3 regions of the Chryseobacterium electrogenes genome follow, and region 3 is predicted to be linked to each of the others. Evidence: riboswitches for the same ligand, from Rfam matches in the RefSeq annotation. Region 3 holds a riboswitch; each other region holds the start of a gene.
The links. A riboswitch is a leader RNA that binds a small molecule or an ion and turns the genes downstream of it on or off. The one in region 3 is predicted to bind cobalamin.
Positions count from the first base shown of each region.

Region 1: another riboswitch for cobalamin. It lies ahead of ACQQ6V_RS06575 (acyl-CoA thioesterase); the one in region 3 lies ahead of ACQQ6V_RS09080 (TonB-dependent receptor).
Region 2: another riboswitch for cobalamin. It lies ahead of ACQQ6V_RS04040 (T9SS type A sorting domain-containing protein); the one in region 3 lies ahead of ACQQ6V_RS09080 (TonB-dependent receptor).

Region 1 is NZ_JBNPPB010000002.1:1,423,754-1,427,044, forward strand. Features, by position in the region: gene ACQQ6V_RS06570 (MFS transporter) at 1-1,003, shown strand, start outside; gene ACQQ6V_RS06575 (acyl-CoA thioesterase) at 1,136-1,525, opposite strand; adenosylcobalamin-variant (AdoCbl-variant) riboswitch at 1,602-1,691, opposite strand; gene hutU (urocanate hydratase) at 2,074-3,291, shown strand, end outside.
Region 2 is NZ_JBNPPB010000002.1:894,662-897,952, reverse strand. Features, by position in the region: gene ACQQ6V_RS04045 (SPFH domain-containing protein) at 1-212, opposite strand, end outside; gene ACQQ6V_RS04040 (T9SS type A sorting domain-containing protein) at 310-1,419, opposite strand; cobalamin riboswitch at 1,488-1,675, opposite strand; gene ACQQ6V_RS04035 (cytochrome c biogenesis protein) at 1,759-3,291, opposite strand, start outside.
Region 3 is NZ_JBNPPB010000002.1:1,975,452-1,978,742, reverse strand. Features, by position in the region: gene ACQQ6V_RS09085 (YncE family protein) at 1-16, opposite strand, end outside; gene ACQQ6V_RS09080 (TonB-dependent receptor) at 13-2,022, opposite strand; cobalamin riboswitch at 2,123-2,313, opposite strand; gene ACQQ6V_RS09075 (DUF3667 domain-containing protein) at 2,342-3,291, opposite strand, start outside.

The DNA.
Region 1 (3,291 bases), 550 kb from region 3:
TATTGGAGCTCCTCTATTAATAGCAGCTTCTGTAAAACATCCTCCAAAAAAAGTATTAATGATCTTGATGATTATTTTTACAATTTTCAATTTTTTATCAGCGATTGTTCCTGATTATAATTCTATGTTAATCATTAGATTTTTATCGGGATTACCACATGGTGCTTTTTTTGGGGTAGGTACTGTTGTGGCAACACGATTAGCTCCTCCAAGCAAGAAGGCATTATATATATCCTTAATGTTCACTGGGCTTACCATTGCTAACCTCGCTATGGTACCATTGGTTACCTATATTGGTCATATCTATCATTGGCGCTGGTATTTTGCAATTGTTGGTGTGATAGGTATTATTACGATTTTATCCATACGTCTGTGGCTTCCTAATCTGGAAAATCAAAACAAAACAAATTTCTTAACAGAACTGAAATTTTTAAAAAATAAAGAATCATGGTATGTCCTAACCATTACTGCAATTGGCTTTGGAGGACTATTCACATGGTTCAGCTATATTGCTCCTTTAATGACACAAGTCTCCGGAATTCAAGAAAGTAACATGGCTTATATCATGATTCTTGCTGGTGCTGGGATGGTCGTTGGTAATCTAGCAGGTGGATACATTACAGATAAAATGGGTGCGCCAAAAACAGCCATAATCTTATTATTTACAATGATGCTGTTATTATTAGCCGTTTTCTTATTAGCAGAATACACTATTATTTCTTTGATTTTAACCTTTTTGTGTGGTGCATTGTCAATGTCTATAGCGGCACCTCTCAATATTATGATTATGAAATCAGCTCCAGGAGCAGAAATGATGGCAGCAGCCTTTATGCAAGCTGGATTTAATATCGCCAATGCATTGGGAGCTTTACTAGGAGGCATACCTTTAATCTACGGACTCTCCTACGCCTACCCTTCATTAATAGGTGTTGGGATGACATTTTTAGGATTATTATTTGCCTTACAATACTTTAACTTATATGCTAAAAAAGACAATAAATAAGCTCAACAAAGGTCAATAACAATCACAATAAAACAAAAATGGTTACCGAATAATCGATAACCATTTTTTTATGATTAATACTTTTCAAATATTAAAAGTGTACTTATAATTATACCTCAAGAATCCGTACAATTAATTCTGAAAAATCTTCTGTGGCTTTTTATCTTCATCTATGGCAACCAGAGTAAAATCTCCAGACACCGCTTTTTCTCTAGTTTCGGCGTACATTTCTTCTACAAAAATCTCTACATTTACCTTTAGGCTAGAGTTGCCCACATACTTTACTTTCCCAATAAGCTCTACCAAAGTATCTGCAGGGATTGGTTTTTTAAAATCAATGCGATCACAGCTCACCGTTACAAATGATTTTCTCGCAAATCTAGTCGCAGTCATAAAAGCCACTTCATCCATCATCTCCATTACTTTACCGCCAAACATCGTGTTATGGTGATTAGTTGTGTTAGGAAAAACCACTTTAAAAACGTGGGTTTGAGATTCTTTAATTTTGTCTTCGTAATTCATTTCCTTTTTTTAGAATTAAACAGTTAAACGATTGAAATGAATAGAAATCCGTTTCGTTTTCTACTTCAAATCGCGAAAGATTTTGGGGATCCGACTTTGCCAATTAACATAACGGTTGCGCGACAGCTCGTGAGTTACACACGATTCACCCATTTTTTTTAATGCTGCAAAGATATATCTTAGAAACATCAATCAAAAATTTTTGTAGATCAGAATTTAATATTCGAAAAGTTAAACCCAATCACCACTCCTATTCTTCTCTCTTGATGGGATGGCGGAAAAAAGTTTTCAGAATAACCAATGTTGATGTTAAACATAATCTTTCGATAAGCATGAAGGATTTATAAAATTTTGTGATTTCTCATTATCAATATTAACCATCCTGAATTTCAATATTATAAATTCCAAAGACCACATCTCCAATGGAGGGAATTTTATCCCCTTTCACTACGCTATATTTCTTAAAATTGAATATCTTTAAAGCATTAAATTCATTAATATAAATCTTGTCCTTTAGCCTAAGCAAAGGATTAAAACAAAATAATAAAATGACTTTTCAAGAGCAAATACAACAAGGCATTCCCACCGAATTACCTCAGCCAAAACCATACGATATCAATATTAATCACGCACCAAAACGCAAAGAAATCTTAACGGATGAAGAGAAAAAACTCGCTCTTAAAAACGCTTTACGTTATTTCGAACCTGAGTTTCATGCAGAATTGTTGCCGGAATTTAAGGAAGAATTAGAGAAATATGGTAGAATATACATGTATCGTTTTCGTCCGGATTATGAAATGAAAGCGAGAGATATCGCAGAATATCCGGGAAAATCTGAGCAGGCAAAAGCCATTATGCTGATGATTCAGAACAATCTAGATTATGCTGTGGCTCAACATCCGCATGAGCTCATTACTTACGGTGGAAACGGTGCAGTGTTCAGCAATTGGGCGCAGTATCTTCTAACGATGAAATATCTGTCTGAGATGACGAACGAGCAAACGTTGACAATGTATTCTGGTCATCCGATGGGATTGTTTCCTTCGCACAAAGATGCGCCAAGAGTTGTAGTGACCAATGGAATGATGATCCCTAATTATTCCAAACCTGATGATTGGGAGAAGTTCAATGCGTTGGGCGTTACGCAATATGGGCAGATGACGGCAGGCAGCTATATGTACATCGGTCCGCAGGGAATTGTGCATGGAACAACTATTACCGTTTTGAATGCATTCAGAAAGATTAATAAAGAGCCCAAAGGTAGATTATTTGTCACGTCAGGATTGGGCGGAATGTCGGGCGCGCAGCCAAAAGCGGGTAATATTGCAGGTTGCGTGACAGTGATTGCAGAAGTTAATCCCAAGATTACCAAAATCCGTCACGATCAAAAATGGGTGAATGAGATTCACGAAAATCTTGATGAATTGGTACAAAGAGTCAGAAATGCGCAAGAAAATAAAGAAACCATTTCTCTCGCCTACTTAGGAAATATCGTGGATGTTTGGGAGAAATTTGATTCAGAAAACCTAAGAATAGACATTGGATCAGACCAGACGTCCCTTCATAATCCTTGGGCGGGCGGTTATTATCCTGTTGGGATTTCGTTTGAAGAATCCAATACCATGATGGCAGAAAATCCTGAATTATTCAAAGAAAAAGTACAGGAAACTTTACGAAGACACGCTGCTGCTATTAATAAGCACACCGAAAAAGGAACCTATTTCTTCGATTATGGCAATGCCTTTTTGTTGGAAGCATCCAGAGCT
Region 2 (3,291 bases), 1.1 Mb from region 3:
CCAAAGAAATTAAGCACACGCGAATGATTAGGCTGAATAATCATTAATCCTTTCATAAAAAAGAATGATAAAAGTATCATTAGAACGCCTATAACAGAAAGAAATGGATTATAATCTACTGAATAGACGAATAATCCAATCCCGCCAAAGAACAGAATAATACTAATTAATAAGGCTAAATAGCCTGACATCGGTTTAAGAGTTTTTTCCATAATGTTATTTATTTTAATATTGATTTGATATCATAAAGATATAAAAAATTTAAAACAAAACATAAAAAAAAGCTATCTCAATAGATAGCTTTGAAAATTATAGTTTGATAAATCTATGTTTCGATGTTATTTTGTCTGATATTAAGATTAAGAAATAAGTACCTTGAGATAGGTTATTAAGATTGATTTGCCCTTTGTCTACTACTCCATTTTTTACTCTTTTTCCGGACATGTCAATAATTTCATATTCTATTGATTGATAAACCGACGAAATATTAATAACATCAGAAACTACTGTTGGATAAATCTTGATAATATCTTTAGTCTCTGCTATTGATAAAGATGAACAATTATCTTCTACAATTGTATTCGCAACTTCTACAATCTGATCTTTACAGTCTTTTTTTATCAACTTAAAATCTGGATTGCCTTCAAGATTAAGTATCGTAATATTATTGGTAATACCATCCATAAAATCAAGCGATGTCAACAGATTATTTTTAGCAATAACAGTCTTAAGCAATGGATTATTTTCAAATGAAATATTAGTTAACTGATTAGATTCTACAGAGAACCAATTAAGTTTAGCAAGACCTTTTATAGATACTTCTGATAGTTTGTTGGTGTTGATATTCACATTAACAAGCTCTGGATTATTACCGAAAATCAGTTCTGTTAACCCATTATTAACCAATGTCAATCGTTGTAAACTAGCAAAAGAAGACAAATCCACCTTAGTCAACAGGTTATTATTAACGTAAAGGAATCTAATCTTAGGATTCTGAGGGAAAAGAATATTTTCAAACTTGTTGTCTGTCAGCTCTAGATTAGTCAAATTAACCAAGTTAGAAGCATCAAAAGTACCTGTTAACTTGTTGTTTTTAAGATTAACAGTTGCTAGTTTTACATTACTACTAACATCTATTTTATTAAGATTAATAAGCCCAGAAAGATTAAGCTCTGTGATATTAGTAAAATACTCTACTCCTGTTGCATCGTAGATATTAGGTAAATTAGCCAATCCTCTAATATTAGTTAGTGTTTTAGCTTCATCTTGAGAGATTTCTCCGTCCTTATTGGCATCAACAGATGGATAAGCTTTAATGATTGCTTTTTTAAAATTAACATCAGGAAAATTGATGATTTGCGCTTTTACAGCAATGCTACCGATAGCAATAACGGCAAGAAATGTAGATAATTTCTTCATAAATATAAAATATTAATTAGTTTAACTCCCGAAACTATTAAGGACTAAATTGAAATTATTTAATCCTAAAAAGTATACTTTAACAGGCAGGTATCCTGGCTCACATCGTTGTGTCGTCCTTCCCAAATTATCTTCAGTGGACATTTTTAGACATTACGTTTTGTAGTTTACAGTTGCGGGTACAGCTTAGGCATATAACCTAATTCCCTTTTATTGAAACAAAATTTATTTCAAAACCTATTAGCCGTAAAGATACTGTTAAAAATCAATCTCAAAAACTTGCACAAAAAAAAGGCATATCCAATGAATATGCCTTTTTATATTAACGCTTTAACCTAATTAAGGTTGATCTTGCGTACGTTCTTCTTTCTTATTTTCTAGACTTTTATGAAGTTGTTTGTACCTCACATATGATACAATACTTAACAATAACATAAAACCTAATCCTATATAAACCCAAGCTGGAAGAGGGATTGGATCACCTTTAGCATAAGAATGTAATCCTGTCAAATAGTAATTAACTCCAAAATAAGTCATCACCATAGAACAAAATGCAAACATCGTCACCACATGGAACATATGTCTTCCTCTAAGTCCTGGCACCAATCTCATGTGCAATGCAAAAGCGTAAATCATTATTGAAATAAATGCCCAAGTTTCCTTAGGATCCCAGCTCCAATAACGTCCCCAGCTTTCATTAGCCCATACACCGCCTAAAAAGTTTCCAACTGTCAAAGCTAAAAGTCCAATGCTTAAGGACATTTCACTCACGATTGCTAATTCCTTCAACGTCGTGTCATTATGTTTTTTGAAAATTGTACGTCCAGATATGATATAAAAGAACAATGATATCACCGCAATTAACATTGACAACGAAAAGAAGCCATAACTTGACGTAATAATTGCTACGTGAACAATTAACCAATACGACTTAAGTACTGGCACTAACGGCGTAATTTGCGGATCTAAAGCCGAGCCACCATGTGCAAATCCCATCATAATTACAGCCACTAAGAAACCTGCAGCAGGAATTAATGCGTTTGAGTTTCTGTACAATGCAAAACCTGCAGAAATACCAACCCATGAGATGAAGATAATTGCCTCGTAACCGTTACTCCATGGTGCGTGACCAGAAATATACCATCTCGCTATCAATCCCAAGAAATGGAATACATAACCAACTGCTCCAATATAGATTAAAGCTTTAACGATATGATTAAGAATTTTGCTTGGTTTAAACAATTCTACAAAGGCTAAAATCAACAGTAAAGAGCCTATAATGGTATAGAAGATCAACAACTTGAAGTTGATATCAATCTTATTCATTACGACTTCTAACTCTACTTTTGCATCTGGCGGAATTACTTGTTTACCCCATTTGTGCTGATAATCTTGTATTTTTAATAGTTCTTCATCTGCTTTTTTCCAGTTACCGCTTTGTGTAGCTAGCAAAACAGTTGATAAATATGGACCTAAAACATCTTGAGCATTTTTATCCATTTCAAAATTAGCCGTCATCACAGAGTTCCATGTGTGGTTGGCATCGTTTTGTACAGGAATAGCACGAAAATATTGATAAGACATCAGCGCATTAAGAACTTGTACTTTATCGTTCAGCTTAATTATAGCTTCGTCATATTTACTTTTTTCAACAGGTTTTTTACGGAATGCCGTATTATATTCGTCTTCCAAAACAAAACGTAAATTACCATTAGCATCAGCAGGAAACAACTTTACCAAACTTGTAAAACCTTCTGGTGTTGCTTTAGTAATTTTAGCAAGATCACGTCCTACTTTACCGCTGGTTTCGATTTTTATAATATTAACCTGAGCCCAAAACATTGGGTCTATTGTTGCTGCCAAAAACCATTG
Region 3 (3,291 bases):
AGTATATTTTTTTCATAACGTAAAACTTAAGATGAGTTTAAATTGTCTTCCTGGCATTGGCATATTAATCACGACATCATAATATTGATTGAAAATATTATTGACTTCAAAGCTGGCTTTAGCTTGGTGAGAATTAATTTTTATTTTTTTCTGAATAGATAGATCATGTGTGTACCAAGGCTGAATATAATTGTAAGCGATATTATTTTGGTTAACATCATAGCGCTCTCCAACGTACATAAAACTATAATTGAAACCCCAATCTTTATAATCAGACATTAATGAAAAAGAGCCGCTGTGCCAAGGCGTGTATGGGATTTGGTCTCCATAAAAACTCTCATTTTTATCACTAAAATCTCTTGCTTGTTGATAAGTATAGCTTACGAGAGGTCTTAATTTTACATTACCGATTTTTAGATTAGCTTGGATGTTAACATCTGTACCGATGATTTCTACATTGCCGAGATTCATCATTAACCAGCGGAACATACTGCCGTTGGGTGCTGCGATAATTTTATTTTCGACCTTATTATAATAGGCATCTACTTTAGCATAAAAAGATTGAAGAATACCGGTGTCTAAAGATTTTTGATACGTAAACCCAACGTTATATTGATTGGTGAATTCTGGTTTCAAAAATGTATTTCCAATATTGGTATAATAAAGGTCATTGAAAGTTGGCATCCTAAAAACTCTTTTGTAGAAAGCTCTTAAGGTTAAAGAAGGATTTTCTAACGGTTGATAACTCGCAAAGAAAGCTGGCGTCCATTCGGTTTTATCTGGAGATTTGGTATTTAACGCTACATTTTCATGGACAAAAGTACCAAGGACACTTCCTAATAATTTAAGACGATTCCATTGATAAGTTGATGCAAAAGATACTAATGTTGTATAACGTTCTGGATAAGAAAATAGCTTAAGATCCGCATCTAGATTGTTATACTGGAAATCTGCAGAAGCGCTCACGTCCCAATTGGGCGTTATCGAGTAAAGATTGGATGACGATACATAGACTTCTCGTTGGATGTATTGATTTTGGATTTTAATAGAAGAAATTGTATCAATATAATGCGAATAATCGTAAGCGAACTTAGCCTTTAATTGAGTCTCTAATTTCGGGAATATTTTTTTCTTGAAGTTGGCTTGTACAAAGTAGCTGTCTTCTGTCAATCGTTGTCCACGACCGCCAAATCTTCCGTTAACAATTGCCGCAGGAATGCCTCTGTCGGACAAATAAGCGTAGCCACGTACTGCCCAATTGCCGTTGCGCAGAGCTCCGTTAAGGCTGGTTTCTATTCGTTTGAATTTTACATCGCCATCATGTCTTTTAGCAATAGTATCATAAGCCACGCCGCCGTCTGGATATTTCTTTTTGTATCTGAAACGATACACGCCATCACTTTCTAAAAATTCTGAACTTAAAGTCGCTGATATTTTATCCGAAATTTTTTGTTCTAATCTAAAGGAAGGATTGAAGAGCGCGATGCTATAATTCTTATTCCGAAGTGTAAGATTGGTCGTTCTTCCGTTTTTGAAAATAGGATTTTTTGGTTGAAGATAGATCGATCCTGATGAGCCGAAATCTTTAGCTGGCTGAAAAATCTCACTTTTTTGACCATTGTAAAGAGAGATTTCTTCTAAGTCATCCAGAGAAAATCTACCAAGATCTATCACGCCGTTTTGAGCATTACCTAATTGGATACCGTCATAGAAAACACCCACGTGTTGTGTACCCATGCTTCGGATGTTGATGGTTTTCAGCCCTGCAAAACCGCCGTAATCTTTGATTTGTATTCCGGAAAAATAGCGTAGTGCATCGGCAACATTTTGAGAATTTAAGCGTTCTAATGTTTCACCAGATAATGTCTGTGCAGGTAATATTTCTTTAAAGCTTTTTTTCTTTAATTCGATTTGATAGATGGCAATAATGGTGTCTTTACTTTGTTGAGAATAACAAAATAGGGTGGGAGTTGTCAGTAAAACTATCCACAAAAAACGCAACCGAAATAAAGTTAATTCCATAGCCAAATTATTAGTTTGGCGCTGTATGGGTAAAAGGAAATATCGAGCAAAGATAGTTTACTCTTATTGATATGTCTTGTAACTTTACTCCACGAAAGCGTCAAACGTTATTGTTCTGGCAGGTCTTCTGACTTACTTCATTTTTGATGTCCTTCCCATTTATAGAAAATAAACAGTGGATAAATAATCAAAAACTTGGGTGTGAAGCTTACAGCAGCGGGTCTGTTATGGGTTTTCACCATATTCCCTATTAAGTGCTTTTTACGGCTCACCAAAACGGGATAAAGATAAACTTTATATTTTAAATATTTTTCTTATTTTAATGCATCGTCAAGAAGCTGATTATTCCTAATGCAATTATTAAGAAAGTAAATGCAAAGAAGTTACAAGTCCAAATGATAAAGCCAACGATAATACTTGTAAAGCGCGAGGATTTGTAGACTCTGTGATGCGCAACATAAAAATAGATTGCCATATATATCAGGATGGCGATCATTATTATTGCAATTATCGGATTGAAAAATGCATAGTCTGATAGGATATTAGTAAGTCTTAATAAAACCCCGAAAAGCAGTATGCTTACCAGCAAGAAAGAAAAGTAATGTAAGGTGAAAATCCCATGATCAAAATACCACCATTTTTTTTTACGATGGAAAATCCATAAAAATAATGCGAAAACCGGTAAGTATATAAATAATGCTTTTGGTAAGTTATGAAATGCGTTTTCGGCCAGGCTTTTAAAAATTTCTCCTTTTTTTACTCCTTTTTCTTTGAGCTCGAAAAGCTTTTTGGCAAATGCTTCATCAAGCATACTAAAGAGTCCTGTCCTGTCTTTATTCCCTTTTTTGTATTCCTCAAACGTTTTATAACCTTTATATGTAGTGTCATCAGCAATTTTATTTTGCATGTCTAGCGAGTTTTCAAAACCTTTTTGGAATTCGCTGGTCTTAGGGTCATCTAATACTTTTTGTGCGTAATCAAATTTAGCAACCATTGCAGAATCTTTCTCATTTTGTTTTTGGAATTCAATTGCTTTGGATGCTTGCTTTGTAAACTGCTCTGTACCTTTAGCGTACTCTGCTTTTTCTTTGTCAGATTTTTTGTCGTAATTAATTTTAAAAGGAGGAAACACCGCAAAGATGAAGAATGTAATAAAACTTATGAAAATATACAGTTTAACAGGCGGGACAAAGGCTTGCCGCTTGCCATCAAGATAAGTGCGCGTTAACTTCCCAGGACTGAAGAGGAGATTCTTTATCGTTCCCCAGA